Regions from separate parts of the Pseudomonas sp. TE6283 genome, predicted to be linked through region 2. Evidence: riboswitches for the same ligand, from Rfam matches in the RefSeq annotation. Region 2 holds a riboswitch; each other region holds the start of a gene.
The links. Region 2 has a riboswitch for cobalamin ahead of cobW (cobalamin biosynthesis protein CobW). Riboswitches for the same ligand answer to the same signal wherever they lie in the genome.
Positions count from the first base shown of each region.

Region 1 (5,269 bases), on a different contig from region 2:
AATGCCACCCCGGGATAGTACTGCCCAAGTTCGTTGTGCAGCTTGCGGTAGGCATACGGGAAGTACCAGGCAAGCGCACAGGCCGTGTGCTTCTGCAGGTCGTCCACCAGGTCCTGCAGTTCCTCGGGGCTGGCGTGCTGGCCGGCCTTCCACGGTGTGACGAACAGCGCCCCGGCCTTGAGCTGGCTGCCATAGGCGATCGGCTTGGCCAGGGCGGCGGTTTCCTGCAGGGCCGCTGTCAGGTCGAGGCGAGCGATGCGCGGCCAGCGCTGGCCGGCGTGAAGGTACAGCGACTCCTCGGCGCTGCTGATCGACAGGTCGCAGCGCCCGTCGCGCTCGCCCTCGTCGCGCTGTTTCTTGCTCATGTGCCGTTCCAGCGCCACCAATTCACCCTGCCAGGCGGCAGCGGCGAGCAGGCCGACGTTGCTGGCTGTGCCGTGCCAGTAGGGCGCTTCGTTGTCGCCCTGCAACTGGTTGAAGCGGTCGATGCAGTCGACCCAGCGTTCGAGGGCCGGGCGCAGGAACTCCAGGCGCGGGTTGTTGATCATCAGGCCTTGCATGCTGCGCTCTCCTTGTCATTGTGATCGAGGTCAGCCGAAATAGTGGCTATGTGATATCACTGCTTTGAGTGTGGCACAAGCTGGCGAATCGGCCATTGATCCAGGCCAGATCGGCCCACGCTCGATTGACGCTCCCGGTGCAACCCTCTAACCTTCGCGGCGTGCTTCAGGTGCCCTGCGAACCGCGGTTCGGCAGGGTGAAACTGGGAAGCCGGTGGGCGCCAGCAGGCGCGAGTCCGGCGCTGCCCCCGCAACGGTAGATGAGTCGACGGCTACGCAAGGCCACTGGATGTCCATGTCCGGGAAGGCGCGTGGCCAGGGCCTGCGCCCGCTCATGAGCCCGGAGACCGGCCTGTCACTGCCAAACGGCATCACGGAGGGTGATGCGCGGTGCGATGTGGCTGTTGCCATGCCTCCTGCGCGCTCCTCGTCTGCCTGCCTTTTACCTGTCGCCGCCGCCGCGACAGCCTGCGGAGACCCCTGATGAGCGAATCCACCGAACGCGACGAACGTCACCTGGCGCGCATGCAGCGCAAGAAGGCGATCATCGACGAGCGCATCGCCAACTCCCCCAACGAATGCGGCCTGCTGCTGGTGCTGACCGGCAACGGCAAGGGCAAGAGCAGCTCGGCCTTCGGCATGCTTGCCCGCGCCCTGGGCCATGGCATGCAGTGCGGCGTGGTGCAGTTCATCAAAGGCCGCAACAGCACCGGCGAGGAGCTGTTTTTCCGCCGATTCCCCGAGCAGGTGCGCTACCACGTGATGGGCGAGGGCTTCACCTGGGAAACCCAGGACCGCCAGCGCGACATCGCCGCCGCCGAAGCCGCCTGGGCGGTGTCGCGGCAGTTGCTGCAGGACCCGTCGGTCCAGTTCGTCGTGCTCGATGAGCTGGACATCGCCCTCAAGCACGGCTACCTGGACCTCGACCAGGTGCTTTCGGATATCCAGGCGCGTCCGCCGATGCAGCATGTGATCGTCACTGGGCGAGCGGCAAAACCGGAAATGATCGAACTGGCCGATACCGTCACCGAGATGGGCATGCTCAAGCACGCCTTCCAGGCCGGTATCCGCGCGCAGAAGGGCGTCGAACTGTGAGTGAGTCGCGCCAGTGTCCCGCCGTGCTGATCGCAGCCCCGGCCTCGGGCCAGGGCAAGACCACGGTCACCGCCGCCCTGGCCCGTCTGCACCGCAACCTCGGGCGCACGGTGCGGGTGTTCAAGTGCGGGCCTGACTTTCTCGATCCAATGATCCTCGAGCGCGCCAGCGGTGCGCCGGTCTACCAGCTCGACCTGTGGATGATCGGCGCCGAGGAAAGTCGCCGCCTGTTGTGGGACGCGGCGGGCGAGGCCGACCTGATCCTGATCGAGGGCGTGATGGGCCTGTTCGATGGTACCCCGTCGAGCGCCGACCTGGCGCGCCACTTCGGCGTGCCGGTATTGGCGGTGATCGACGGCACGGCCATGGCCCAGACCTTTGGTGCCTTGGCTCTAGGCCTGGCGCGCTACCAGCCCGACCTGCCGTTCGCCGGGGTGCTGGCCAACCGGGTCGGCAGCCTGCGTCATGCGCAACTGCTCGAAGGCAGTCTGACCGAAGGCCTGCGTTGGTACGGCGGGTTGTCCCGCGAGCGCGGCATCGAACTGCCCAGCCGTCACCTTGGTCTGGTCCAGGCCAGCGAGTTGAATGACCTGGATGCACGCCTGGATGCCGCCGCCGAAGCCCTGGGCGCCAGTTGCGATGCCGCGCTGCCGCCACCGGTCCGTTTTGCCGAGCCTGAGCCTGTGAATGTGACTGCGTCGCTGAGCGGGGTGCGCATCGGTGTGGCCCGCGATGAGGCCTTCGCCTTCACCTATGGCGCCAATCTTGACCTGCTGCGTGGCCTCGGTGCGCACCTGGAATTCTTCTCGCCGGTGCATGACCACGAGCTACCCGTGGTGGACAGTCTCTACCTGCCCGGCGGCTACCCCGAGCTGCATCACCAGGCGCTGGCCGCCAACGCGCCGATGCTGGAAGCGATCCGCGTCCATCATGCCGCCGGCAAGCCATTGTTGGCCGAGTGCGGCGGCATGCTCTACCTGCTCGACGCACTGACCGACGTGGCGGGCGAGCGCGCCACGCTGCTGGGCCTGCTGCCCGGCGAGGCGACCATGCAGAAGCGTCTGGCGGCCCTGGCCCTGCAGGCGGTCGAACTGCCCGAAGGCACCCTGCGTGGCCACACCTACCACCACTCGCTGACCAGCACGGAGCTTGCACCGATCGCCCGCGGCCTGAGCCCCAACGGTGGTCGGGGCAACGAGGCGGTCTATCGGCTGGGGCGCCTGACCGCCTCCTACGTGCACTTCTATTTTCCCTCCAACCCCGACGCGGCGGCGGCGCTGCTGCGACCATGAGCCGACACGCCTACAGCGAAGCCGAGCGCCAGGCCATCTACCGGGCCATTGGCGAACGCCGCGACATGCGCCATTTCGCCGGGGGCGAGGTGGCCCCCGAGTTGCTCGGGCGCCTGCTCGCCGCCGCCCACCAGGCGCCCAGCGTGGGCCTGATGCAACCGTGGCGGTTCATCCGTATCAGCCAGCGTGTCTTGCGCGAGCGGATCCAGGCGCTGGTGGAGCAGGAGCGGGTGCGCACCGCCGAGGCCCTGGGCGAGCGCTCCGATGAATTCATGAAGCTCAAGGTCGAAGGCATCAACGACTGCGCCGAAGTGCTGGTGGCCGCGTTGATGGACAAGCGCGAGGCACATGTCTTCGGCCGCCGCACCCTACCCGAGATGGACCTGGCCTCGCTGGCCTGCGCCATCCAGAACCTGTGGCTGGCGGCACGGGCCGAAGGGCTGGGCATGGGCTGGGTGTCGCTGTTCGACCCCCAGGCCCTGGCCGAGCTGCTGGGCATGCCCGCGGGCGCAAAACCCATGGCGGTGCTGTGCCTGGGGCCGGTGACCGAGTTCTATCCGGCGCCGATGCTGGTGCTGGAAGACTGGGCCGAGCAACGGCCGCTGAGCGAGATGCTGTACGAGAACCATTGGGGAGAGCGTCCATGAGCGTGGCGTTGCTGACCGTGGCGGGCGTGGCCCTGGATGCGCTGCTGGGCGAGCCGCGCCGGCGTCATCCGCTGGTGGGCTTCGGCAACTTCGCCTCGCGCCTGGAGCAACGTTTCAACGCCGGTGGGCGCGGCTGGCGCAGCCATGGTGTCACCGCGTGGTTCCTGGCGGTGGTGCCGCTGACCCTGCTGGCGCTGATCCTGTCCTGGCTGCCGTACATCGGCTGGCTGGTGGATGTGCTGGCGCTGTACTGCGCCCTGGGCCTGCGCAGCCTGGGCGAGCATGTGCTGCCGGTGGCCCAGGCATTGCGCCAGGGGGACCTGGCCGAGGCGCGGCGGCGTGTCGGTTACCTGGTCAGCCGCGAAACCCGCGAGCTGGACGAGCCCGCCGTAGCCCGGGCGGCCACCGAGTCGGTGCTGGAAAACGGCAGCGACGCGGTGTTCGCCGCGCTTTTCTGGTTCGTCGTGGCCGGTGCGCCGGGGGTGGTGCTGTACCGCCTGAGCAATACCCTGGATGCCATGTGGGGCTATCGTAACGAGCGCTTCGAACGCTTCGGCTGGTGCGCGGCGCGCATCGACGATGGGCTGAACTATATTCCCGCCAGGCTGGTGGCGCTGACCTATGCGCTGCTGGGCAAGACCCGCCTGGCCCTGGCCTGCTGGCGCAACCAGGCGCCGCTGTGGGACAGCCCCAACGCCGGCCCGGTGATGGCCGCGGGTGCCGGCGCGCTGGGCGTGGAGCTGGGCGGCCCGGCGGTGTATCACGGCGAGCTGCATGAACGACCGCGCCTGGGTGAAGGGCCGATGGCCGACGCCCAGGCCATCGAGCGCGGCTGGAGCCTGGTGCAGCGCGGCGTGTGGTTGTGGGTGCTGTTGATCTGCGTGGGAGCCTATCTGAATGCTTGAACACGGTGGCCGCCTGCTGCGGGCGGTGAAACAGTACGCCATTCCACGGGAGCAGTGGCTCGACCTGTCCAGCGGCATCGCGCCATGGTCCTACCCGATACCGCCGATTCCGCTGCAGGCCTGGGCCCGCCTGCCGGAGACCGAAGACGGCCTGGAGACGGCGGCGCGGCAGTACTATGGCGCGCAGCCGTTGCTGGCGGTGGCCGGTTCCCAGGCGGCGATCCAGGCCTTGCCGCACCTGCGCCCGAGCGGGCGGGTCGGGGTCCTGTCGCCGTGCTATGCCGAGCATCCGCATGCCTGGGCACGGGCAGGGCACACGCTGGTCGAACTGGACGAGACCGAGGTCGAGGGCTTGCTCGACAGTCTCGACGTCCTGGTACTGGTCAACCCCAACAACCCCACCGGCCGCCGGGTGACCCGCGAACGCCTGCTGGCCTGGCATGCGCGTCTGGCCGAGCGCGGTGGCTGGCTGCTGGTGGACGAAGCCTTCATGGACAATACGCCCGAACACAGCGTGGTCGATCAGGCCGGGCAACCTGGCCTGATCGTGTTGCGCTCGTTCGGCAAGTTCTTCGGCCTGGCCGGTGTGCGGTTGGGCTTCGTCGTCGCCCAGACGGATGTGCTGCGACGTCTGGCCGAGGCACTCGGGCCCTGGGCCGTCAGCGGCCCGACCCGAGTGCTGGGGCAGGCCTGTTTCGCCGACGACGCGGCGCACCAGGCGCAGATTGCCCGTTGCGCCCAGGCCAGCCAGCGCCTGGTCTCGTTGCTCG
Region 1 is NZ_JBSSDH010000005.1:47,071-52,339, forward strand. Features, by position in the region: gene ACVWZ5_RS09030 (hypothetical protein) at 1-560, opposite strand, end outside; cobalamin riboswitch at 712-930, shown strand; gene cobO (cob(I)yrinic acid a,c-diamide adenosyltransferase) at 1,044-1,655, shown strand; gene ACVWZ5_RS09040 (cobyrinate a,c-diamide synthase) at 1,652-2,947, shown strand; gene bluB (5,6-dimethylbenzimidazole synthase) at 2,944-3,594, shown strand; gene cbiB (adenosylcobinamide-phosphate synthase CbiB) at 3,591-4,499, shown strand; gene cobD (threonine-phosphate decarboxylase CobD) at 4,492-5,269, shown strand, end outside.
Region 1: it holds a riboswitch for cobalamin, as region 2 does, so the genes downstream of both, cobO (cob(I)yrinic acid a,c-diamide adenosyltransferase) here and cobW (cobalamin biosynthesis protein CobW) in region 2, are expected to answer to the same signal.

Region 2 (5,269 bases):
CATCCGCCTTGGTCTGTTCGGCCAGGCGGGCAGCTTCCTTGCCTTTGCCGGTTTCCCCCACGACGGTGAAGCGTTCACGTTCGAGCAGCATGCGTACGGCGAGTCGAACAATGTGATGGTCATCGACCAACAGCACGGATGTCATTCAGGTAACTCCTGTCAAAGTGCAGCGAGCTTCCAGCCATCTATAGGCGCTGGACAGCAGGCTTGCTGGGCAGCGCGCACCTTACGGATATTCAGGAGCCTTGGTAATAGGCGAGTATAGGTGTGTTGAAAAACCTACACCAACCTGTAGAAAAGTCCTACAAGCGAGGTTCAGGCGCAGGGCGCGTGCGGCTTGTGCACACGCTGTGTCGCGGCGGGGTTGTTGTCCAGCGCCTTGCCGACACGGGTCGGGCGGGCCACCAGCTGGCCGCCGCAGTTCGGGCAGTGGTGGTGGAAGTGCCGGTCGTTGCAGGCTCGGCAGAAGGTGCATTCGAACGAGCAGATCAGCGCATCCGGGCTTTCGGCGGGCAGGTCGGTGTCGCAGCATTCGCAGTTGGGGCGCAGTTCGAGCATGGGCTTGATTTCCGTCCAGTTGGAAAAGCCAGTGTGCTACGTCACGCCCCGGTCGGCAATCGCTTCACGAGCCGGGGCGGTAGAGATGGGCGCGGCCGGCGCGATACAGGGCCGAGTCGGCGAACGGCGCATCGCCCAGCACATGGCCGACCAGGATCAGCGCTGTGCGCCGGAAGCCTTTTGCGGTCACGCGCTCGCTGATATCCGCCAGGGTGCCCTTTACCCAGTCCTGGTCCGGCCAGGTGGCGCGATGGACCACTGCGATCGGGCAGTCGGCGCCATAATGCGGGAGCAGGTCCTCGATGATGCGGGACAGGTGGCGCACGCCCAGGTGGATGGCCAGGGTACTACCGTGGCGGGCCAGGTCCGCCAGTTGCTCACCGGCCGGCATCGGTGAACTGTCGCCATAACGGGTGAGGATCACGGTCTGCGCCACATCGGGCAAGGTCAGCTCACAGCCGAGCAGCGCGGCACTGGCAGCCGTGGCAGTGACGCCGGGGACGATCTGGTAGTCGATGCCCAGTTCACGCAAGTGGCGAATCTGCTCGCCGATGGCGCCGTACAGGCTGGGGTCGCCGCTGTGCACGCGCGCCACGTCCTCGCCGTTGGCGTGAGCCTGGCGCATCGCCTCGACGATCTGCTCCAGGTGCAGTTCGGCGCTGTTGATTACCGTGTGCGCCTGGTGACCTTCCAGCACGGCGGCGGGGACCAGGGAGCCGGCATAGACGATCACCGGGCACTGGCGGATCAGGCGCTGGCCCTTGACCGTGATCAGCTCGGGATCGCCGGGGCCGGCGCCGATGAAATAGACCGTCATGGGGGTTCCTTGTATAGAAGAGTGGCGGACTATCCGCCGATGGCCAGGGCCAGGGTAGCGCTGCCGAGGACCTGCCTCGGCACGTGCAGGCGGCCATGGTCGCCGGCCAGGGCCAGTGCGGCGCTTTCGGCGACGCCCCAGCAGCCGGTCTGCGCGTACGCCGTGGGTGAACGCTGGCTGAGCTGCGGTTCGAAGACCAGCAGGTGCGCGGCGTCGAAACAGATGTACGGCAGCCCCAGGCGTTCGGCCAGTGCCAGCAGGCCGGGCTCGCGGGCCTTGGGCTCGATGCTGGCAATGGCGCGCAGGGCCGAGAGGGGCAGGGCGTTGCGGGTGAAGGTCTGGCGCAGCAGCACTGCCAGCGTCTCCACCGGGCAGCCACGGCGACAGCCAAAGCCGGCGTACAACGCCGGCTGGGCAGGCAGGTCGCGCATCAGGCCTGGCTGGAGCGACGGTACAGCCAGGCGCTGAGCAGGCCCAGGGCCAGCCAGAACGCGGCGTTGGTCAGCCACGAGGCGATCTTGAACTGGGTCTCGAGGGCTTGCGGCGCAAGGCTTTCATGCACGGCCGGCTGTGGCGCGCCGATCAGGTGCGGGATCACCAGCAGGGCGACACCCAGCGCCTTGAACAGCCAGTGCCGGGCGAACACCAGCAATGCCAGGCCGGCGGCGGTGGCCGCAGCGGTGCCGATCCACCAGTTCTGGCGCTGGCCAAGGTCGGCGGCGGCGGTGCCGGGCAGCTCCGGGGGCAGGCCCAGGGTCGGCGCCAGGCAGAACACGGCGAAGCCGGCCAGGCCCCACAGCGCGCCGGTGGCCACGCGGTTCGGTTCACGCAGGCTGTAGAGGGCGACCAGGATCAGGGCGAAACCGACGGCGACCACCAGGTTGCCACCGGTGGTGGACAGCACGCGCTGCCAGCCGTCTTCCGGCGACCAGGCTTCGGCGCTGTGCTCATGCTCGTGGGGCGCGGCGGCGTCGCCGTGCTCATGGTGTTCGGCGACCGGGGCGGCGGACTCGTAGGTTTCCGCCTGGAGAATCAGTGGGGCGACCCAGAAGCTCTGCAGCAGGGTCAGCAACAGGGCCGCGAGCAGGCCGCTGAAACCCGCGGTACGGGCGAGACGCGTAATCATGCGGGTTTACTCAGTGGCAGGGGAAGGCGGCGCTGTGGCGGGTATCGTGGGCGGCGTTGTGCACTGCCTCGATGTGCGAGAAACCGGCGAAGTACACCAGGCACAGGCCCAGCAGGCTGGCGCCGACCGCGATGATCAGTCGCTGGCTGAGGCTGACGGGGGTGGCGATACTGTGTTTGGCGCTGGTGATGGGCATGACGCGTTCCTCTGCTGCTTTTGTTGTGGCAACGGGCATGCGCGACGACCCCGGGCACGATTGGCCCAGGTGATACGACGACGCCCGCCCACCGCGGGGTGTACTGTGAGCACGTGTCAGGCCGGTCTCCGGGCTGGCGAGGTGGAGCAGGACTCCGTGGCGCGTCACCTTCCCATGCCTTGCTGTTGGCACAGTGGTCCGGACGCTTCTCTCGCTTACCGTTGCGGGGGCAGCACCGGCCTTGTCGGCTCCTGGAGTGGACACGCGACGCACCGGTTTCCCGTTTCACCCCCGTCGGGGGCACCTGAACGCAATGCGCTAGCAAATCACGGGGCCGGGCCCGCGTCAATCGCCGTGGCGGTTGACCGCCAGGCAGGCACTGCGTAGCCTTGCCGCTGCGAGGTTCTCGGGCGTTGGCCCGAGCTAAGACGGGAACGCGGTACAAGCCGCGGCTGCCCCCGCAACTGTAAGCACTGAAGGGTTCGGCACAGCCACTGCGCAGGCGCGCGGGAAGGCGCCGGCCCACCGGCCGGCGAGCCGCAGCGGTGCGAGCCAGGAGACCTGCCTCGTGACGTTTTCGACTTTCAACCGGGCGGGGTGATCCGGTGGCGAACGCGCCAGGCCGGCAGGGCCGTGGCTGTCGTCCTGCATGCCCGCGCCATTGCTGCCAAGGGCATCGCGACATGAAAACACTGGCCAAGCTTCCCGTCACCATCGTTACCGGCTTCCTCGGCTCGGGCAAGACCACCTTGCTGCGCCATATGCTCGACAACGCCCAGGGCCGCCGCATCGCGGTGATCGTCAATGAGTTCGGCGAGCTGGGCATCGACGGCGAGATCCTCAAGCAGTGCAGCATCGGCTGCACCGAGGAAGAGGCCAACGGCCGCGTCTATGAGCTGGCCAACGGTTGCCTGTGCTGCACCGTGCAGGAAGAGTTCTTCCCGGTGATGCGCGAGCTGGTGGCCCGTCGCGGCGACCTCGACCACATCCTTATCGAGACCAGCGGCCTGGCCTTGCCCAAACCGCTGGTACAGGCCTTCCAATGGCCGGAAATCCGCAACGCCTGCACCGTCGACGCGGTGATCACCGTGGTCGACAGCCCGGCCGTGGCTGCCGGCACCTTTGCCGCCTACCCGGAGCAGGTCGATGCCCAGCGCAAGCTCGACCCCAATCTCGACCATGAGTCGCCGCTGCATGAATTGTTCGCCGACCAGCTGGCCAGCGCCGACCTGGTGGTGCTGAACAAGGCCGATCTGATCGACACCGAGGGCCTGGCCAAGGTCCGTGCCGAAGTGGCCGAGGAGCTGCCGCCGGCGGTCAAGGTGATCGAGGCCAGCAGTGGTCGCCTGCCGCTGGAAGTGCTGCTGGGCGTGGGCGCCGAGTCCGAGGCGCATATCGATGGTCGCCGTACCCATCACGACTCGCATCACGACGGCGATGACCATGACGACCATGACCACGACGCCTTCGACTCGATCTCCATCGATCTGCCCGAGGCCGACGAGAGCCTGCTGCTCGACGCCCTGACCCAGTTGGTCACCGAGTTCGGCATCCTGCGCGCCAAGGGTTTCGCCGCGATTCCAGGCAAGCCGATGCGCCTGCTGATCCAGGGTGTGGGCACCCGCTTCGACAAGCATTTCGACCGCGCCTGGCGCAGCGATGAACCACGCATCACTCGCCTGGTGCTGATTGGCCAGGCGCTGGACGCCGCACAGCTGGAAGCGCGCCTGCGCCAGGCCCTGGGCGCCTGATCCATGCACCTGCTGCGGACCCAACCCGGCGGCTTCGTGCCGGACGACAGCATCGCCGACCTCGGCCAGACCCCCGCCGACCTGGTGATCCTCTGCAGCGGTGATTCACACCTGGCGCTGCTCGCCGAAACCGCCGAGCAGCTGCCGGCGCACTTCCCCAGCGTGCGCCTGGCCAACCCGATGCAGGTGCAGAACCATGCCTCGGTCGACCTGTATGTCGACCAGGTGCTGCGCCATGCCAAGGTGATCCTGGTGTCGCTGCATGGCGGCGTCGGCTACTGGCGCTATGGTGTCGAGCAACTGGTCGAACTGGCGGGGCGTGGGGTCGAGCTGATCCTGGTGCCCGGCGACGACCGCCCCGATCCTGAGCTTACCGACCTGGGCACGGTCCGCGGCGAACAGGCCGAGCGCCTCTGGCACTTCCTGCGCCAGGGCGGCAAGACCAACGCCGTTAACCTGTTCAACTGCCTGGCCAGCCAATGGCTGGGTTGTGATTACCCGTGGGATGAGCCGCAGCCCTTGCCGCGCACGGCGGTCTATCACCCGGCCAAGGCCACGGCGCGCCTGGAGGACTGGTACGCCCAGTGGAATCCGGAACATCCGGTGGCGCCGTTGCTGTTCTACCGTTCGCACCTGCAGGCGGCCAACACGGCGTTCATCGATGTGTTCTGCCAGCGCCTGCAGGCCTGCGGGCTGAATCCATTGCCCATTGCCGTGGCCAGCCTGAAGGAACGCGCCTGCCTGGACCAGGTCGAGGCCTGGCTCGACGAGGTGCAGGCCGAGGTGGTGATCAACACCACAGGCTTCGCCCTGTCCAGTCC
Region 2 is NZ_JBSSDH010000007.1:167,519-172,787, reverse strand. Features, by position in the region: gene ACVWZ5_RS12370 (response regulator transcription factor) at 1-145, opposite strand, end outside; gene ACVWZ5_RS12365 (DUF1272 domain-containing protein) at 316-558, opposite strand; gene cobM (precorrin-4 C(11)-methyltransferase) at 623-1,375, opposite strand; gene ACVWZ5_RS12355 (cobalamin biosynthesis protein) at 1,405-1,806, opposite strand; gene ACVWZ5_RS12350 (CbtA family protein) at 1,806-2,501, opposite strand; gene ACVWZ5_RS12345 (CbtB domain-containing protein) at 2,512-2,697, opposite strand; cobalamin riboswitch at 2,800-3,019, opposite strand; cobalamin riboswitch at 3,081-3,280, shown strand; gene cobW (cobalamin biosynthesis protein CobW) at 3,381-4,448, shown strand; gene cobN (cobaltochelatase subunit CobN) at 4,452-5,269, shown strand, end outside.

Region 3 (5,269 bases), on a different contig from region 2:
AGTTGCAGGCCCAGGGCTGTGTGCTCTACGCCTGCGCCGACGGCAGCACGCCGGCCCTGCACTTCGCCGGCGCCCGCCCGGGCCTGGCGCAGCTGCGGCCGATGCCGGGCCGCCTGGCCATCGGCGATGCCGAGGGGCAGGCCCTGGCCATCAGCGCCGGGCACGGCATTGCCCAACTGCCGACCTGGCTGGTGCAGCGCCAGCTCGACACCGGGACGTTGCAGCAAGTGCTGCCGGAGTACGCGATGGAGGGGTTGCCGATCAACCTGGCCTGGCGTCGCAACCGTGGGCATCTGCCCAAGGTGAGCGCGACGGTCCAGGCCCTGGCCGAGCGGCTGGGACCACTGATTCAGGGCTGATTCAAGTGGAGTGCCAGCGCATGGCTGTATCCAGGTACAAATAAATGAAATAAAATAACATTTCATTTGAATGATACCTCTGCCAGCGACCCTCCTCGATGACCAGCCTCCCGACCGCCCTCCCCAGCCAACGCCTGCACAGCATCGACGCCCTGCGCGGCCTGGTGATCCTGTTCATGCTGCTGGACCACGTGCGCGAAACCTTCTTCCTGCACCGTCAGGTCAGCGACCCGATGACCATCGACGCGACCGACCCCAGCCTCTTCATCAGCCGCACCCTGGCGCACCTGTGCGCGCCGGTGTTCGTGCTGCTCACCGGGCTGTCGGCCTGGCTTTACGGCGAAAAGCACCAAGGCCGGGGCGATGCAGCGACGTTCCTGTTCAAGCGCGGCCTGTTCCTGGTGCTGCTGGAGCTCAGCCTGGTCAACTTCGCCTGGACCTTCCAGTTGCCGCCGAGCGTGATCTACCTGCAGGTGATCTGGGCCATCGGCCTGAGCATGATCGCCCTGTCGCTGCTGGTGTGGCTGCCACGCCCGCTGCTGCTGGCCCTCGGCGCGCTGATCGTCGCCGGCCACAACCTGCTCGATGGCCTGCACTTCGCGCCGCACTCGGCGCTGCATGTACCCTGGGCGATCCTGCACGAGCGCAGCTGGCTGGAGCTGCCCGACGGCTTGCGCCTGCGTACCTCCTACCCGGTGCTGCCATGGATCGGCGTGATCGCCCTGGGCTACGGGCTCGGCCCCTGGTTCGGCCGCGGCAGCGATGCCGGCGAGCGCCAGCAGCGCTTGCTGCTGGGCGGCATGATGCTGCTGCTCGGCTTTGTCGTGTTGCGCCTGCTCAATGGCTACGGCGAGGCGCCGTGGACCTTCTACGCCAACGGCGGGCAGACGTTGATGAGCTTCTTCAACATCACCAAATACCCGCCGTCGCTGCTGTTCCTGGCCTTGACCCTGGGCGCTGGCCTGTTGCTGCTGCGCACTTTCGAGCGTGCGGGAGACGCCCGCTGGATCGGCCCGCTGGCAGTGTTCGGCGCCGCGCCGATGTTCTTCTACCTGCTGCACCTATATGTGCTCAAGCTGCTGTATGTGGCCTGCGTGGGGCTGTTCGGCCTGAACCAGGGCAGCTATTTCGGCTTCGACGGCATCGGCGCGGTGTGGCTGGTCGCGGTGCTGCTGGCGATCGCCCTGTACCTGCCGGTGCGCGGCTTCGCCCGGCTCAAGGCGCGGCGGCGCGACATCGCCTGGCTCAAGTACCTGTAAAAGCGTTTTCACCCGATGGCCCGATGGTCTACCATGCCGCCCGCCGGTTTCCACACGGAATCAAAAGGGAATCCCGGGCGCGCCGAGGGCGGGCCAAAGGGAACTGCCCCCGCAACTGTAGGTGCCGAGCCTGCGCCATCGATGCCACTGGGTCTGCCGACCCGGGAAGGCCGGCGCCGGCCAGGACGCACCAGTCAGGAGACCTGCCGGCACGCATTCACCAACCGGCGGGGTGTCCGGGATGGTCATCCGCCCCTGGCCGCGTGCTTGCCGCACGACGCCTGGCGATGCCTGTCCGTGGGCCATTCCGTGCACCACCCGACAGGAGATCGCCCCACCATGCCGCACCGCTTCGCCACCCTGCTCGCCGGCCTGTCACTGGCGGGCCTGGCCCACGCCGACGCCACCCGCTACCCGCTGACCGTCGACAACTGCGGCCTGCCGCAGACCTTCGCCCAGGCCCCGCAGCGCGTGGTGACCATCGGCCAGGCCGGCACCGAGTTGCTCTATGCCCTGGGCCTGGGCGAGCGGCTGGCGGGCACCTCGCTGTGGTTCAACAACGTGCTGCCCGAGTTCAAGGCGCAGAACGACAAGGTCGAGCGCCTGGCCGACAACGAACCGGGCTTCGAGGCAGTGGTCGGCAAGCGCCCGCAGCTGGTGACCGCGCAGTTCGAATGGATGGTCGGCCCCCAGGGCGCGGTCGGCACCCGCGAACAGTTCGCAGAATTGGGCATTCCCACCTACCTGCTGCCCTCGGACTGCGAAGGCAAGGACAACCTGGTGGGCGCCGACGGTACCCGCCTGCAGCCGTTCAGGATCGACACCATCTACAGGAGCGTCAGCCAGCTGGCCGAGATCTTCGACGTGCAGGATCGCGGCGAACGCCTCAATGCCGAGCTCAAGGGCCAGTTGGACCAGGCCCGGCAACGCCTGGCCGGCCAGGACCTGAGCCACACCAGCGCGCTGTTCTGGTTCTCCAGCGCCGACCTCAAGGTCGACCCTTACGTCGCCGGTCGCCAGGGCGTGGCCGACTTCATGCTGCAGACCCTCGGCGTACGCAACGTGGTGGAGTCCCGCGAAGAATGGCCGGCGGTGGGCTGGGAGACCCTGGCCAGGGCCAACCCCACCTGGCTGATCGTCGCGCGCATGGACCGCCGCCGCTACCCCGCCGACGACTACCAGCAAAAGCTCGAGTTCCTGCGCAGCGACCCGGTGACCCGCAACATGGACGCGGTCAAGCAAGGCCGGATCATCGTCCTCGACGCCGACGCCATGCAGGCCGGCATCCGTCTGTTCCGTGGCCTGGAAGTGCTGTCCAGCGCCTTCGCCAGCGGTAAAGCACCACAGCCATGAGCCGCCTGCTGCCCATCGGCGCCTTCGCGCTGCTTGCCCTGTGCCTGGCCATGCTCGCCGGGATCGCCATCGGCGAGACGCGAATCAGCACCGAGGTGGTCTGGCAGGTACTGGCCAACCAGCTGTGGCAGGCCGGCCATGCGCTCGACCCCATCGACGCCGGCATCGTCTGGAACTACCGCCTGCCGCGCACCCTGGTGGCCGCCGCCTGTGGCGCGGGGCTGGCGACCTGCGGGGTGATCCTCCAGGCGCTGCTGCGCAACCCGCTGGCCGAGCCGTACCTGCTGGGCCTGTCGGCAGGCGCCTCGACCGGTGCCGTGGCGGTGGGACTGTTCGGCCTCGGTGGCGCGGTGCTGTCGCTGTCGGCCGGTGCCTTCATCGGCGCACTGGCCGCCTTCGCCCTGGTGCTGGTGCTGTCGCGGGCCAGCGGCAGTCGCCACGACAACGCCCAGGTGATCCTCGCCGGCATCGCCGGCTCGCAACTGTTCAACGCGCTGACGGCCTTCCTCATCACCAAGTCGGCCACCGCCGAACAGGCCCGGGGCATCCTGTTCTGGCTGCTGGGCAACCTCAGCGGCGTGCGCTGGCCAGCGGTGTGGCTGGCGCTGCCGGTAGCCCTGGTCGGGCTGGCAGTGTGCCTGTGGCACCGCCGGGCGCTGGACGCGTTCACCTTCGGTGCCGATTCGGCGGCATCGCTGGGCGTGCCGGTGCGGCGCACGCAACTGCTGCTGATCAGTTGCACGGCGCTGGTGACCGCGGTGATGGTCTCGATCGTCGGCGCCATCGGCTTCGTCGGCCTGGTCATCCCCCACGCCCTGCGCCTGCTGCTCGGCCCCGGGCACAGCCGCCTGCTGCCGGCCAGCGCGCTGGGCGGCGCGTTGTTCCTGATCGTCGCCGACATCCTCTCGCGCACCCTGATCGCCGGCCAGGTGATCCCGGTGGGCGTGGTCACCGCCTTGATCGGCGCGCCAGTGTTCGCGCTGATCCTGGTCAGCCGCCGGGGGCGTCCATGACCGTGATGACCGCCCTCGCCAACGCCCCGCTAGTCTGCGAGGGGCTGGGCCTGCGCCTGGGCGGCCGCGAAGTGCTGCAAGACATCGACCTGAGCGTGATGCCCGGCGAAACCCTCGGTGTGGTCGGCCCCAACGGCTCGGGCAAGTCCACCCTGCTCAAGCTGCTCGCCGGCCTGCGCGAACCCAGCAGTGGCAGCGTGCGTTTGCTGGGCGAGGCGCTTGAGCGCATGCCGCGTCGGCGCGTTGCGCAGAGCCTGGCGCTGGTCGAACAGCAGGCCGACACCCTGGACGCCATCAGCGTCTACGACGCCGTGGCCCTCGGCCGCACGCCGTGGCTGTCGGCCCTGGCGCCGTTCGGCGCGGACGACCGTGCCATCGTCGAGCAGGCCCTGGCCGACGCCGACGCCGGCCACCTGCGTCGGCGCCTGTGGGGCGAGCTGTCCGGCGGCGAACGCCAGCGCGTGCACATCGCCCGGGCCCTGGCCCAGCGGCCGCAGGTACTGCTACTGGACGAGCCGACCAATCATCTTGATATCCAGCATCAACTGAGCCTGCTGCGGCAGGTTCAAGCGCTGTCGGTGACGACCCTGGTGGCCTTGCATGATCTCAACCAGGCGTTGACTTGTGACCGGTTGGCGGTGCTTGACCAAGGACGGTTGGTTGCCTTGGGGATACCGGAGGTGGTGCTGACGCCGGAGCGGATATCGGCGACATTCGGGGTTCAGGCCCACTACCTGATCGATCCGTATGATGGGGCGCGGGTACTGCGGTTTCGCGCCTGAAAGGGCTGGAGCCGCTTCGCGACCCCAGCATCGTTTGTCATAGCGCTGAGCAGAGGTTACAGCCTGCATCTCAGCCCATGTATCCTGCAGGCGGCAACCTCCACGCCTGCAGCTCCAACGGCGTCATGCCCGCCAGCACCTGCACGAAGGTTTCAGTCAGCTCACTGCTGACATTGCCGTGGAATCGGTAGTTGCTCAGCAGGTAGCGCCGGACCGTTTTCGGCCAGTTGTTCGCCAGGTGGGCGGCCTTGATAATGCCTTTGGCATCCTGGTAGTTGGCGGCGGGCTTGACCTGGGTCAGGCGGCGCTCGAAGTGGCTGAAGCTCCAGTCGTCCTCGCGGGCCTCGAATTCATCCAGCAGTTTCACCTTGTACAACGCAAGCTCAGGCATGCGTGATCTCCTTGTGATGGGGGTGGAAGGAGACGGTAGGCGAATACAGCGGGAATGAAAATGAACGCGGTGTTGAGTGTTGTGCAGGAAGGCTGGAAGGATCTGTCAGACT
Region 3 is NZ_JBSSDH010000001.1:373,616-378,884, forward strand. Features, by position in the region: gene ACVWZ5_RS01915 (LysR family transcriptional regulator) at 1-359, shown strand, start outside; gene ACVWZ5_RS01920 (DUF1624 domain-containing protein) at 458-1,618, shown strand; cobalamin riboswitch at 1,646-1,843, shown strand; gene ACVWZ5_RS01925 (ABC transporter substrate-binding protein) at 1,958-2,971, shown strand; gene ACVWZ5_RS01930 (FecCD family ABC transporter permease) at 2,968-3,984, shown strand; gene ACVWZ5_RS01935 (ABC transporter ATP-binding protein) at 3,981-4,766, shown strand; gene ACVWZ5_RS01940 (hypothetical protein) at 4,837-5,157, opposite strand.
Region 3: it holds a riboswitch for cobalamin, as region 2 does, so the genes downstream of both, ACVWZ5_RS01925 (ABC transporter substrate-binding protein) here and cobW (cobalamin biosynthesis protein CobW) in region 2, are expected to answer to the same signal.

Region 4 (5,269 bases), on a different contig from region 2:
CCATGTAGGTGACGTCGGCCAGGCGCTGCCACTGCAACTCGACGGTGTTGAAACCTGCCTCCTCGCGCAACCGCGCCAACGCGGTGGCAACCGGCAGCTTGAGGTCGGCGGCGTGCAGCGGGCCGGGTTGCAGGGCGATCTGCGAACGGCTGTCGGTCAGGCCCCAGGGGCGCATCGACATCAAGCCGCTGAACACCCACAACACCAGCACCCCGCCGAACAACAGCCCACCGATGTGGTGCCAGCGCAGCCAGCCGCCGGGGTAGGGGCTGCGCGAGCCGCTGCGATAGCGCTTGCGCAACCGCAGGCGCAGGATGCCCACCGCCATGCCCAGGATCGCCATCAGCGTACCGAGCACGGACAGGCCGATCACCAGCGTGCGCCAGCCGTTGTCGAAGCCGAACCCGCTGCGCAGGGGATAGAGCCAGTGCAGCCAGGCTCCGACCCAGTTCCAGGCGCGTTCCTGCGCGGTGGCGTCGCGCAGCACTTCACCAGTACGCCCGGACAGGTACAGCCAGGTGCCGGCGGTATCGTCCACCCGCACCTGGTGCAAGGGCCGGTCGCCGTCCAGGACCCGGGAGTGGGTCCACATGTCCTCGTCCACCGTGCCTTGATAGGCCAGTGCCGAGTCACCGGCGTACTGCCGCGCATTGGCCAGGGCCCAGGCGGCATCCGCATGAACCAGGGGCTCGCCGCTGGTGGCATCAAGGGTGACGCGGCGTCCGTCGGCCAGTTCCAGCAGGTAGTGTGCTTGACCGCCCAGACTGGTCAGGCGCAGCGCCTTCAACGGCTGTTGCGCCCACTGCGTCGGCAGTTCGGCGCAGCATCCCGCCGGCAGTGCCGGCAGGTGGGCCAGGCGCTCGGCCGGGGTCAGCTTGGGGTAGCCGACATACAGCATGACCACCCCGGAGACGAACCACAGCGCCATGAACAGGCAGGCGACGATGCCCAGCCAGCGGTGCCACAGGTACAGCTGGCGCTTCAGGCCCATCAGTAGCGCCACTGCACAGCCACTTCCAGGCTGCGCGGCTCACCCAGGTAGTACTGGGTGTTGGTCTGGTGGATGAAGCGCGCATAGACCTCGTCGGTGAGGTTGCGCAGCCGCGCGCTGAGCTGCACGTGCTGGTCCAGGTCGTGGGTCATCGACAGTCCGTAGACGGTGTACGACGGCACCCAGGCGGTGTTGGCGGTGTTCGCGTACACCGACGACACATAACGGGCGTCGGCGCCGACCTGCCAGCCCGGCGCCAGGTCGTAGGTCAGCCACAGGTTGGCGACCCGGTCGGGGATGTTCACCGGGTGCTTGCCCTTGCGCGAGTACACCACGCCGCCGATGGTTTCGTTGAACTCGTCGTACTCGGCGTTGACCCAGCTGAAGTTGCCCGCCGCCAGCAGCTTGGGCGTGACCTTGAACGAGGCCGCCAGCTCGATGCCGGTGGAGGTCTGCTGGCCCGCCTGCTCGGTGGTGTTGGGCACGGTCGAGGAGGGCACCGAGATGTTCTTGCGCACGATGCGATAGGCCGCCGCGGTGGCCGAGCCGCGCCCGTCGAGGAAGTCGAACTTGCTGCCCACTTCCACCTGGCGTCCGGTGCTCAGGTCGAAGTCGCCGACCTGGCTGAGCGAGGCGCCAGTGAGCGAGCCGCCTGGCGGCTCGGCCGAGGTGCTGTACTGGGTGTACAGGCTGACATTGGACGTCAGGTCGTAGACCAGGCCCAGGCGCCCGGTGAAGGCGTCCCAGCGCCGGTCCAGCTTGGCTCGGGTCACGTGGTCGACCACGTCGAAGTCGATATGGTCGTAGCGCAGCGCGGTGATCAACGACAACTGGTCGGTCAGGCGGGTGCGGTTTTCGACAAAGCCCGCCGTGGTGTCGGTGGTGGTGCTGCGGCCTTTGGCGCGCGGCGCGTCCATACCGGGGATGTCGAGGAAGTGGTCGGGCTGGAAGCCATTTGGGTCGATGATGTCGAAGGCACCTTTGGACAGCGGATAGGCGGTCTGCTGGTTGCGGCTGTAGTCCACGCCGAACGCCCAGTCGCTGGCCAGATCGAACAGCTGGCCTTGATGGGTCAGTTCGGTGCGATTGCCGTTGACCTCCTGGTCGTGGCGCTGGCGGTAGCCACCAGAGCGGGCGATGTTGGTGTTGCCGGCGTTGTAGCGATACACCTCGAGGTTGCGATAATCACGCTGGCCGTTGTAGTGATAGAAGGTGTTGCGCAGCTGGTTGCTGTCGTCGATGCGGTAGTCGGTGATCGAGCGTAGCCAGCGCGTGCGCTGCTCGTAGCGGCCGTCTTCGACGTTGTAGTTGTTGAAGCGATTGTGCTTGTCGATGTGCAGGGTGCCGACCGCCGGCTGCAGCACCGGCGTGCCCCAGTACGGGCTGTCTTCCTTCTCTTCCAGGTACTCGATGGCCAGGGTGTGCGAGAGCTGCTCGTTGATGTCGCTGAGCAGCGAGAAGGCCAGGTTGCCGGCACCGTTCTCCTGGCGGTCGATGTAGCCATTGGTACTGGTGCGGCTGTAGTCGAGCCGCGCGTAGTGGCGCGGGCCGTCGCCGCTGTTGAGCGCCTTGTTGAAGCCGACCGAGGTTTCCATCGTGTCGTAGCGGCCGTAGCTGACGCGTCCTTCGAAGCTGTCCTCGTCGCGGTTGGCCAGCTTGGTGATCATGTTCAGGCTGCCGCCGACCGCGCCACTGCCGTTGAGGAACGACGAGGGGCCGCCGAGCAGTTCGACGCGGTCGTAGATCCATGCGCCAACCGGGCGCGCCGTGGCGCCGTACTGCAGGTTGATGCCGTTGAACAACTGGCTGACCTGGGCGCCGTTGAAACCACGGTAAGACACGTAGCCGCCCCAGCCGGGCGGTGCCGAGGCGTTGACCCCGGGCAGGGCGTTGGCGGCGTCCTGGAAGTTGCGCGCGCCGATGCGTTCCATGGTCTTGCGGTCGGCGACGCTGACCGAGGCGGGGTTTTCGCGGGCGCTGAGGTTCAGTCGCGAGCCGCTTTCGATCGGGCGATCGAGGTCGAGCGTGGTGGCTTCTTTGGGTTGGTCGGCGGTGGCCGTGACGTTGCTGGCGGGCAGGGTCAGGGTGTCATCCTGCGCCCAGGCGCAGGTTGCGCTGCCTACGAGCAGCGCCAAAGTGGTCATGCGGAACATGCAAGGCTTCCTGGCTGAAATCGGTGGGCGCACGCCCGCTGCCGATCAGGCAGTACTTGGGCGTGGCGATGTCAGAACGCGAGAAGCGAAGCGGGGGAGGCGCGCGGATTGACCAGGGGCCAGCGCTGCTTGGGCAGGGGCGGCGCGGGTTGTCTGGGTAAGGGTTTGCTCGACTCCCCGGCGAGCAGGGCCAGCAGGCCGAAGAACACCGCCAGCAGGGTGGCGCTGAACAGGCTGGCGATCACGCAGTCGCCGCCGGCAGGCAGCACCGGGTCGGTGATGTCCTGGTCGCCCTTGAACACGCCGCTGCTGTCGGCCGCGCACCAGGCGGCGTCATCCAGGCCGGCCAGGCGCAAGCCTGCCATCTGTCCATGGCCCAGGGCGCACAGCAACGAGCCGAACAGGATGCTGAAATACAGCACCCAGGCGACTTGCGATCGTGTGTGGCGGGCCAGCTTCATCGGCAAAGCTCGAAGGGAATGGGGTGGGCGAGCGGATTCTACAACTTTTGACACATCTGCCTAGAGCGTTCTGGCGATAAAAAGCATTCGAAACGATTCGCCTGCCTGGCTTGACGCCTCTGGGCCCCAGGTGTTCAGATGCCGACCGATTTCAGGTGTCCCATGCCGCCGCGCATGGGGTGAAACGGGAAACCGGTACGAGTCCGGTGCTGCCCCCGCAACGGTATGCAAGTGATGCCTCCAACAGACCACTGTGGCCAATGCGCCATGGGAAGGTGAGGGCGTCTAGTCTTGCGAGCCCGGAGACCGGCCTGGAATGTGGTAGGCAAACTCCTGCGGTGGGCGGGCATGGGCCGGTATTGGCGTGTGCGCGATCCGTGCTCCTGCGTGCTTCTGCGAAAGTCACTTTCGAGAAGAGCATGATTGCTGTGATTCACTCACGACGTTTCTCCCCCAAGGCCCGGACCCTGCTTCTGGGATGCCTGGCCAGCCCCCTGGCACTGGCCGAAAACGCCCCCCTGGTCCTCGACCAGCAGATCGTCGCCGCGCCGTCGGTGGAGTCGACCACCGTCGCCGCCATGGCCCAGTACGGCAGCAAGGTCGAGATCGTCAGCCGTGAGCAGATCGAGCGCGCCGGCCCCGGCGCCGACATCACCCGGGTGATGCAGATGTTCATCCCCGGCTTCTACGTCGCGCCGAAGAATGGCCCGTTCGACTACGGCACCTACTCGCTGCTCGGCGGGCGTAACGACGACACCCTGATCCTGCTCGACGGCGTGCGCCTGAACAACCGCCTGTACGGCGGCCTGTACCTGGACACCCTGCCGGCCAACGCGGTGGAGCGCATCGAGGTGCTCAAAGGCGGCCAGAGCCTGTTATTCGGTACCCAGGCGGTGGCAGGGGTGATCAATATCGTCACCCGCAGCCCGCAGAACCGCGAGGCTTCGGGTGAGGTCAACCTGGGCCTGGACAGCTTCGCTGGCAGCAGCAAGGACGCCCGCGTCGAGCGGATCTTCAGTAACGGCTTCGGCGACCTGGGCCTGCTGGCCTATGTCAGCCACAACGTCTCCGACGGCTACCAGCCGTTTCGCAACCGCGACTACAGCGGCAACGTCAGCGACAAGAAACGCGGCTACGAGGTGACCACCTTCGGCGGCAAGGCGGTCCAGGCCTTCGGCGACGATGCGCGGCTGGAACTGTTCTACCAGTACACCGACGCCAACCTTGATTTCGCCCGGCCAGTGAACAACTACAAGACCACCAACGACCGCGTGCAGCAGATCGCCACGGCGACCTTCGAGCAGCGCCTCGACGAGCGCCTGAGCTACTTCATCAAGGGCCACGTCAACGATTGGGACACCCGCTACACACGGATCAACAACCGTGACGATGGCAGCCGCAACGTGGTCAACCACAACGACTACTGGGGCTTCACCGACTGGGGCGTGCAGGCCGAGGGCAAGGCCGAACTCGACGGCGGCCATGTGCTGGTGTTCGGTTCCGACAACCAGTGGTTCAAGGGCCAGGACGATGTGCTGGTGATCGACGACAACAAGGCCCAGGCCAATGCGCTGTATGCCCAGCTGCGGCCCAGGATCAAGGCCTTGCCGAACTGGCACCCGAGCCTTGGCGTGCGCCACGAGGCCATGAGCGGCGGCGACAGC
Region 4 is NZ_JBSSDH010000001.1:129,267-134,535, reverse strand. Features, by position in the region: gene ACVWZ5_RS00595 (PepSY domain-containing protein) at 1-985, opposite strand, end outside; gene ACVWZ5_RS00590 (TonB-dependent receptor) at 991-3,144, opposite strand; gene ACVWZ5_RS00585 (DUF2946 family protein) at 3,216-3,605, opposite strand; cobalamin riboswitch at 3,742-3,934, shown strand; gene ACVWZ5_RS00580 (TonB-dependent receptor plug domain-containing protein) at 4,025-5,269, shown strand, end outside.
Region 4: it holds a riboswitch for cobalamin, as region 2 does, so the genes downstream of both, ACVWZ5_RS00580 (TonB-dependent receptor plug domain-containing protein) here and cobW (cobalamin biosynthesis protein CobW) in region 2, are expected to answer to the same signal.